One region of the Ruegeria sp. BHSA162 genome, then DNA from elsewhere that is predicted to be linked to it. Evidence: riboswitches for the same ligand, from Rfam matches in the RefSeq annotation. Region 1 holds a riboswitch; each other region holds the start of a gene.
What was found. A riboswitch is a leader RNA that binds a small molecule or an ion and turns the genes downstream of it on or off. The one in region 1 is predicted to bind cobalamin.

Region 2: linked by a shared signal. The riboswitch ahead of AC2FM5_RS08650 (CbtB domain-containing protein) and the one ahead of AC2FM5_RS04975 (hypothetical protein) in region 1 are both predicted to bind cobalamin.
Region 3: linked by a shared signal. The riboswitch ahead of AC2FM5_RS13500 (DUF1636 family protein) and the one ahead of AC2FM5_RS04975 (hypothetical protein) in region 1 are both predicted to bind cobalamin.
Region 4: linked by a shared signal. The riboswitch ahead of AC2FM5_RS09815 (DUF1636 family protein) and the one ahead of AC2FM5_RS04975 (hypothetical protein) in region 1 are both predicted to bind cobalamin.

Annotation. Positions count from the first base shown of each region.
Region 1 covers NZ_JBXWSK010000009.1:23,020-25,213, reverse strand. Annotated here, with positions in the region: gene AC2FM5_RS04985 (alpha/beta hydrolase family protein) at 1-214, opposite strand, end outside; gene AC2FM5_RS04980 (TetR/AcrR family transcriptional regulator) at 299-871, shown strand; cobalamin riboswitch at 900-1,117, shown strand; gene AC2FM5_RS04975 (hypothetical protein) at 1,204-1,611, shown strand; gene AC2FM5_RS04970 (protein-tyrosine phosphatase family protein) at 1,615-2,118, opposite strand.
Region 2 covers NZ_JBXWSK010000021.1:38,642-40,835, forward strand. Annotated here, with positions in the region: gene AC2FM5_RS08640 (hypothetical protein) at 1-377, opposite strand, end outside; gene AC2FM5_RS08645 (CbtA family protein) at 442-1,140, opposite strand; gene AC2FM5_RS08650 (CbtB domain-containing protein) at 1,145-1,315, opposite strand; cobalamin riboswitch at 1,352-1,560, opposite strand; gene cobF (precorrin-6A synthase (deacetylating)) at 1,604-2,194, opposite strand, start outside.
Region 3 covers NZ_JBXWSK010000049.1:7,415-9,608, forward strand. Annotated here, with positions in the region: gene AC2FM5_RS13495 (hypothetical protein) at 1-198, opposite strand, end outside; cobalamin riboswitch at 843-1,050, shown strand; gene AC2FM5_RS13500 (DUF1636 family protein) at 1,154-1,552, shown strand; gene AC2FM5_RS13505 (FecCD family ABC transporter permease) at 1,533-2,194, shown strand, end outside.
Region 4 covers NZ_JBXWSK010000026.1:34,919-37,112, reverse strand. Annotated here, with positions in the region: gene cobW (cobalamin biosynthesis protein CobW) at 1-477, opposite strand, end outside; gene AC2FM5_RS09815 (DUF1636 family protein) at 480-863, opposite strand; cobalamin riboswitch at 946-1,150, opposite strand; gene AC2FM5_RS09810 (LysR family transcriptional regulator) at 1,223-2,098, opposite strand.

The sequences.
Region 1 (2,194 bases):
CCCGGTAATCATATGTCAGGCAAGCCATACCGCGCTCGGCGGCCAGCCAGCGAGCAAAGTGCTGATAGTAGTCACGTGGCACTCCTGTTGCGCCGTTCAGCACAACAACGGTTTGCGGCTCGACCGCCGGAGTGTAAAGCCGCGCCGCCAGCTGGGTCTGGCCCGACGGAAACTTAAAGTCTTCCACGTCAACCGCGTGCTGCGAATCCAACATCTTTGCCTCCAAACACTCTGGACCGATCGGTCTAATACTTTGTGTCTGGACCAATTGGTCTAGGCCTGTCAATATTTGGCCTGCATGACCCAACGTCCACCAAACACCAAAGATCGCCTGATCGTGACTGCCGCCCGACTGTTCCAGCGCTCGGGCTATAACGGTGTCGGTCTGGCGGAATTGCTGGCCGAAGCGCAAGCCCCCAAGGGTTCGCTTTATCACCATTTTCCAAAGGGCAAGCCGGATCTGGCCCTGGCGGCGGCCAGTTGGGCCTCGGACGGGATGTTGAGCATGATCGCTGCGGCATTCGACGACGCCGCGGATTTTCGCGACGGGGTCACCACCCTGTGCCACAAGATCGCGAAGCTGTTCGACACCTCGGCCCAATGGGAGACCTGCCCGATCGCCGCCACCCTGTTCGAAAGCCCCGACAACCGCGCGTTTCGGGAACATGCAGACCGTCTGTATGAAAGCTGGATCATCGAAGTTCGAAACCACGCCGCGCGGTTCGGAGTTTCCGACCCTGAAAATGCTGCGGACACCCTGTTCATCGTGATGCAAGGCGGCTGGCAATTGGCCCGTGCCCGCAGGGATTCGAATGTGCTGCGCAGACTGCCTGATCTGTTCCCTTGGGACTCACTCCGGCAACCGGGCTGAAACCGTCTTGACTCGATCCCGGATACACCGCTAGCGATGAGGGGATGGTTCCCGTGCCGTTTCGGTCCGGGATGAAAAGGGAACACGGTGCGGTCCAACCCGGAACTCCGGAGCGGACCAAGGCCGCGACTGCCCCCGCAACTGTAGGCGGAGAGCGATGCCTAAATACCACTGACCGCAAGGTTGGGAAGGTCGGCAAAGCAAAGACCCGCAAGTCAGGAGACCTGCCATCAAACGTGAAACCGAAACTCGGACGGGGTGTCCGGGCAGGGTCTGGCCTTGAAACCGGCGTCTGTCCAAATCCACCTCGCCCAGCGCGCGGAGGGCGCAACATGATTTGGAAGACCGATACCCATGAATTCGCGGCAACCATCTGCCAGCGCACCGGAAAGACCTGCCCGGCATTGGCGCGCATGGCACGGGCCATCGCGCAGGCAATGGCGACGGCGCAGGCGGCTACATCCCCCGACTTCCAAGTGGAAGGCAGTAGCGAACTGGCCCATTGCGAACATGGCTGCACGGCGCGGTTCGATGCACGTCCCGAACGGATCCGCGTGTATTGCGGAGCGGCCGCCGACACCCCGTCCGACTGCCTTGATACCTACGCCGACATGCTGTTTGACGACCAGAGCGACGCCCTGCCTGCGCAGGTCATCAGTGATCGACCCTGTGCGATGCTGCAGGCCACGGCGATCATGCCCGTGGTCAGGGCCGAGCGCGAGTTCCGCGCAACCGCCTGAATGTCAGGTCGCCAGTGCCTCGCGCGCTGGGGCGACGGCCCAGTCCATCTGAGCATCAGTCTCAACCGCGCAGGGGCGTACGGCCCGCAGGCGTTTCAGGGCCTGTTCCGGCTGCTCGCCGCTCTCGATCATCAAGCGCAGAACAACCATGCCAGACCGCCCACAACCGCCCCGGCAGTGGACCAGTACCCGCCCGCCGCCCGACAGCGCATGGCGGGCGGCGGCGCTGACTTCGGGCCATCGGCCGGATATCTCGGTCGACGGCGCCGAGAAGTCGGCGACCGGAAGATGCGCCCACCGACAGGCGCGCCGATGAATGTCACAGCCCAATTCGCCCGCACCCACAGAAACCAGTTCGGCAAGGGTTGTCATCGAAATCACCAGCCCCGGCGCCCAGGCTGAAATCAGGTCCAGATCTCCCTCATAGTCGCCGCCACCGCCGGGAACCGAGGTAAGGGCCAGCGTACCGCCGCCCACCTGCAATGCATGAACCACAAGATTTGTCATCAGACGTTCCCCCCGAAACTGGCTGATTGAAATTGATCCGCGCAGTATGCCTCACACCGCGCGCTCGCCAAAGCGA
Region 2 (2,194 bases), on a different contig from region 1:
ATGTGCATCCAGTTGCCATAAAGCCGGGCCAGCTTGACGCCGTTTACATAGACATGCGCATGGCCTTCGCCGGGCTTGTTGTCCAGCGAGGCGTTCTCCGGCGAGAAGCGGAAGTTTTTTGGCATCACATGCAGGTTCCAACCCGCCATCGGGTCGGGGGAGACGGCGATCTCCAGCCCCGGCGCGTCAGGTCCGGCGGGAAGGTTGATGGCGGCGCTGTGGTCATGGGCCATGGCCTCGGCGTGATGGCCGCCATGTTGGGCGGGGTCGGAATGGTCGTGGCCATCGAAGGTGACGCCGTTGGCCGCGGCCAGCACGAACCCGGCACCCCCACCAAAGACCAGACCGATCGCAAAAAGAGCAAGCGAGCGTGTCATCATGTTTCCTTGAAAAGCAAATGACCCGCCGGTTGGGCGCCGGCGGGTCGTGGGATTTCGGGGCTCAGGCCGCGGCTTCGACGCGCTTGCCCTCGCTTTGCCAGAAATACCCGGCAAACGAACCCAGCAGCACCCAGGCCACAAGGCCGACGCCAAAGGCGCGTGCTGCGAACAGGGCCCCGATCTCGGTCGGAACCGGCCCGGTGAACACGTCGGGTTCCGGCGCGCCGATCAGGTGCGGGGCCATCAACAGCACGGCCGCAACCAGATAGCTGACGATGTTGCCACCAAAGGCGATCAGCCACATGGCCACACCAGCAGCCGCGACGGTTGCCCACCACCAGATCTGCCGCGCGAACACGTCGGCTGCGGCAACACCCGGAACCTCGGGGGCCAGGGTGAAGCCCGGCGCCAGGTGAAAGGCGATGAAACCGGCCAGGCCCCACAGCACGCCCGTGCGCCCGTCAACAGGGTGGCCTTGCGCATCGGCCAGCGACATCAGGGCGACCAGAACCAGCGCATAGCCGGTATAGGTCAGCATGGTGAACACCACGCTCAGCCCGTCGCGGGTCAGGTCCGAGAACATGCCCGGCAGTTCGGGATGGGCCGAGACGGCTTCGGCTCCGAAATGCACCAGCTCTCCGGATTCATAGAGTTCAGCATGCAGCAACACGGGCTGCACGAATACCAACTGCAGCAGGGCGACGATCAACCCGGCTGCAGCACCAGCGAACAACGCGCTGGTCAGAATGCGACTGAACATTGGTTTAGTGGCAGGGGAAGCCGGTTGCGTGGCGCACGTCATGCGCGGCGTCATGCAGCGCCGATGCCTGAACGTGACCAGCCAAGGTGATGATCCCCAGGCCTAGGGCTGCCGCGAACACTGCCGAAAGAATGCCAGCGCGTGCCGTTGATGCGGTTTGCGTTTGTGTCGTCATTTTCTGTCCTCCTGTGCCGCCGCACCCGACGGCCGGTGTTTCATTGTTCGCCTGGCAGGTCTCCTGGCTTGCGGGTCAGCGCCTCTGTTCGCCTTCCCCCCGAACGGATCGGGAGTGGCTGGTTGAACAGGGCTCACCGCTTACAGTCGCGGGGGCGGCTTCGGATTTGACCTGCGCGCAGGCCGCACCAAATTCCCTCTTAGCATCCGGATGTCTCCGGCAGGACCAGACCCGTCCATTTAGACGTGAATGCCGCTGTGGCGCAATCGCCATTTGCGACCTTTCGCGTCAATTCCCGCGCTTTTTCAGAACATAGATATCCATGATCCACCCGTGCCAGGCGCGGGCCTCGGTGCGGGTGCGCAGGATCTCATCGGCCACATCGGCCAGCGGACCTTTGATCAGGATCTGCTCGGGCATACCCACGTAAGCCCCCCACCAGATGTCAAAATCGGCCATGTCCAGCATCTGGAACGAACATTCGCCATCCAGCATCACCGCAACCGTATCGGCGTCGCTGGGCCAGCCCTCGTCGCGGATGCGCCGGCCGGTGGTGACCAGATAAGGCGCGCCGATCTCGTTGATTGGCATGGCATGGGCCGCCGTCAGCGCCTGCAGCGCCGTGATGCCGGGGATCAGCCTGGTGTTCGGCTGCGGGTCCAGTCGCGCCGCGATTCGCAGCGAGCTGTCATAGAGCGACGGGTCGCCCCAGATCAGCAGGGCGACGGTGCGCGCCTCGGGGTGTTCGTCCATCGCCTCCTGCCAGCGCAGGGCGATTGCGTCGTGCCATTCATCCACGCCGCGCAGGTAGCCATCCTGCGACCGGCGCGCGGGGATGTCGAAGTAGGCGATTTGGGGTGGTGTGTCGGTGACCTTGCG
Region 3 (2,194 bases), on a different contig from region 1:
AACTTGTGTTCCAGCCTCGCTGAACGCGGATGAGAGCACGACCACTTGCGAATTGTTTGTTGTTTTGGCCACGTCTCGCAGACACGCCTGTTGGGCGGGGGTCAGTTCGGCAGGTGCGCTTGACGTGCTGGTGTCGTCACACGCCGCTAGCAGTACGAAACACGTCGCGCCTGAAATCATCATAACTTTGTTAATCATTTTCTTCTCCTCTTGGGTTCGCTGATGCTTGTGGAATAGGTGGTCCTTTTTGCGTGCTCACGTCTATGCGGTCCCCGGTTTTGCCGCCAATGACATAGCTGGCAGACAGATATTCTGCCGATCCCCGGGACCGTGAACAAAGCGTGCTGACGCAATGACGTCATGGGCAAAAACCGGTGCGAAGTTTCGAGGAAGGGTTCGTAAGTTAAGTCCGGGCACCGCGTCCTCCCAACGCTGAATTTCGTGAAATGCCTTCCGACCGCCAGCACTCACTCCAGCAGTCGGAAGGGCCCGACGAAACGGGCGACAGCGACAACAACGGAGGTAAAGCTAAAGTTGTGTCGAATTCGTATGTTTGAATCAATCACAGGATAAATCAATGATTTCTCCGCGCGTAAATTTTGTACGCTTGCCAACGATAGGCTTCTGCATTCAAAGAGAAAAGGCGAGGCCGCTCACGGAGGCTTGGCAGTCGGCCCGCTTGCGCCGCCGTGTTTCGGGACCTTCCGAGCTATCTTAATCCAGTTGGTCAAAACGACGTGATTCGCGGCCCGGTCTGTCGCTCAGGTGGTGCCGAAGGGTCGCCTGGATACCTCCATTACGCACCCGCCCAGAACGTCGTTGACAGTGCAACCCGACTCATGGATGAGATTTGCGCTGATGGTTCCCGATCGTTTCGGCGGTCGGGTAAAAGGGAATACGGTGCGGCGCCGTTCTGACGCCAATTCCGTGACTGCCCCCGCAACTGTAGGCGGTGTGCGACCCCCGGATGCCACTGGGCCGATAGGTCTGGGAAGGCGGGGCAAGCCATACACCGCGAGTCAGGAGACCTGCCATCATCAAACGCAACTCAACCCGGGCGGGGTGTCCCGGAAGGAGGCCAAGATGGCATTTTCGGCTTGCGCCGCTGACATGACTGGTTCCCTTTCCGCCCCGCGATTTCGCGGAGGGCGAAATGAACCGACAATCAACACATCACATCACGGTTTGCCTATCTTGCCGACCCAAGAGCGCAGCCGTACGCCCCGGGCCTGACCTGATCGGACGATTGCGCGCCGCGCTGGCCGAAGACGACGGTTTGGCAGGTTTTGACGTTTCCGGTGCGGCCTGCATGGCCGGGTGCACCCGACCCTGTACCGTCGCCTATCACGCGCCGGGCAAGGCATCTTACCTGTTTGGCGGCCTGACGTCTGAAGAGACCGGGGCATTGGTGGAATTCGCCCGGCTGTACCAGCAGTTGCGCGATGGATGGTGCAGCTCGGTCGACCGCCCGGCCGGGCTTCGCCACGCGACGCTGGCCCGCATTCCAGCCGCGATGGCTGCGTCTTCGGAAAATGCGGATTGCGCCTCATGAGCGCGCCTTTGCTGTCGGTGGATACCGTCACCTGCCCACCAAGACCGTCTGGGGAGTGTTGCTGCACGAAGCCGGCCTATCCTCGGACGAGCCGACATGGTCAAAGGGCCGCGCCGCGATTATCTGGGAAATCCGTTTTCCGCGCGCCTTGCTTGCCGTCATGGTCGGGGCCGGACTGGCGATAGTCGGGGCCACCCTCCAGGCGGTCACAAGAAACCCGCTGGCCGATCCGCACCTGCTGGGCATTTCGGCCGGCGGCGCGTTTGGAGCCATTCTTGCCTTGTTGCATACCGGCTTGTTTCTGGGGCTTCTGACCGTGCCGGTCATGGCGTTTCTGGGTGCCCTGGCGGCCACGCTGACGGTCCTGAGCGTTGCCCGCTGGGCCGGCGCCACAAGCGCGGACCGCCTGGTCCTGACCGGTGTGGCGGTGTCTTTCGTCATCATGGCTGGCGCCAACATTCTGATTTTCCTCGGCGATCCCAAGGCGGCCCATACGGTCGTGTTCTGGATGTTGGGCGGGTTGGGGTTGGCTCAATGGTCATACCTGATCTACCCGCTGGCGATCCTGCTGCCATGCGGCACCTGGTTGTGGCTTCAGGCCGCCAGGCTGAACGCGATGACCATCGGGGATGAGACTGCAAG
Region 4 (2,194 bases), on a different contig from region 1:
GTCATCGGCCATGCGCTGGGCATCCACCGCCGCGACATTCGGGGCGAAGCGGCCTGCGGCCACGGCCTCGGCATCGGCCAGAGCGATCACGCCGTCCACGGTGATCTTGGAACGGATGTCGGGCCAGTCGAACGCCTTGAGCAGCGGTTTCGGCAGGGCCAGACCGCTGGTTTCGATCAGGATGTGATCGGGGCGCGGGTCGAGCGCCATCAGCGCCTCGATCGTGGGGATGAAGTCATCGGCCACGGTGCAGCAGATGCAGCCATTGGCCAGTTCCATGATGTTTTCCGCCGGGCAGTCGGGGATCGCGCAGCTTTTCAGGATTTCGCCATCGACGCCCACGTCGCCGAATTCGTTGACCACCACGGCCAGCCGCTTGCCCTGCGGGTTTTGCATCAGATGGCGGATCAGCGTGGTCTTGCCCGAGCCGAGAAAGCCGGTGATGACGGTGACGGGAAGTTTTTCGAGGGTGCTCATGCTCATGCTCCAATCGGGGGAATGCGGGCGGCGCAGTTCTTGCGGAAATGTTCAGGGCGGTCGCGCCATTTCACAAGGCCATCATCGGCGGCCAGATATTTGGTGGCGCCTTCGACGATGATCTCGACATGGTCGGATTCGTTCAGGTTTTCATAGACGAAGGTCCAGCGCGACGGCCCGCCGCGCAGAACGATCGAACAGCCCTGATCGCAGTTCGACAGGCATTCGACCGGCTTCAGGGTGATGCCCTCGGGCAGGTCGGCAGCGGCCAGCGCCTTGTGCAGCAGCGTGCCGGGGCGTTGGGCGTCATCCTCGATGGGCAGCCCGCGTCGGCAGGTGGTGCAGACCAGCAGTTCAACTGGTGTGGTCTCGGTCACGTCTCTCATCCCCCCTCACTCGGTTGTCGGGGGACGGGGTATGCGCGGGCCACGTTGCGGACATGGGCCCGACACCGGAACACCCCGTCCGGTTTGTCTTCGGGCGTTGGCAGGTCTCCCGGCTTGCGGATGTCAGAGCGGCGCTCTGTCGGATGTCCCGCCTTCCCGGCCAGCAGCCAGTGGCATTTGGGCACCCTCTCCGGTCACGGTCGCGGGGGCGGCTGCGTTTGACGGAAAACCGCTGACGCATTCCCTTTTCATCTGCTTGCACAGACACCAACGCAAGCGACATGCGGCACGGGCAGGGGGGTTGTCAAGCGCGCGGGGCCAAGTGCCTCGCGTCGGATCGAAAAAGCGACTTGCCGGGATCAATCCGCGGCATCGCCGGCCAGCCGGTCGCGCAGCCAGGCCAGGAACAACTGGGCAGGGATGGACGGAGGCGCCGCGCTGACGCTGCGGATCAGATAATGCGACTGGGCAAAGGGAATCGCCGGCCCCGCAACCCGGATCGGCGCGCCCTGGGCGATGGCGTTGCGCGCGAACCGCTCCAGAACGGTGGCATAGCCAGCGCCGGCCATCACCAGTTGCAGCGCCGTGACGGTCGTATCCGCCGAATTACGCGCGGGGCGGTCGGGCAGGTCGGTGCCCGTGGCCTCGAAGTACCGCGCCCAGTTGTCCTCATACCCCAGAATGTGAATCAACGGGCCGTTTTGCAGGTCTGGCGCCGGGTCCTGCGCCCGGCAGACGGGCACCAGCCGTTCCGAGCACAGCTGTTCGGCCGCAACTCCGGGCCAGTCGCCATAGCCCAGCCGGATTTCCACGTCCACATCCGCAGGCGCGGCCGAGTCGTTCCAGATATGTGACACCAGCCGCACCGGGATCTCGGGGTGCTGGGCGCTGAACGCGGGCAGCTCGGCCGCGATCCAGTAGGTCATCGTCGATATCGCCGCCCGGATGGTCAGCGCCTGCCGCGAGGCGGGGCCGAACAAGCTGTTGGTGGACAGCGCAATATCCGACAGCGCCCGGCGCACGGTCAGCGCATAGGACTGGCCCAGCTCGGTCAGCGACAGGTGTCGGGCGTTGCGGGCAAAAAGCGGCTGCCCGAGGTCCGCCTCGAGCGAGCGGATATGCAGCGACACTGCCGTCTGGGTCAGGCCCAGTTCCTGCGCGGCGGTGGTGAAGTTCAGATGGCGGGCGGCGGCTTCGAAGCTGCGCAGCCAGGCCGGATTGGGCAGGCGGTCCATTCAGCACCAAAATATTTTGCATTTAGATTGACTTATTATTCGTTTCTTTTGTCGATGGGCAACGGAAATACTCGTGTCAACGAAATTGCGCCTGCG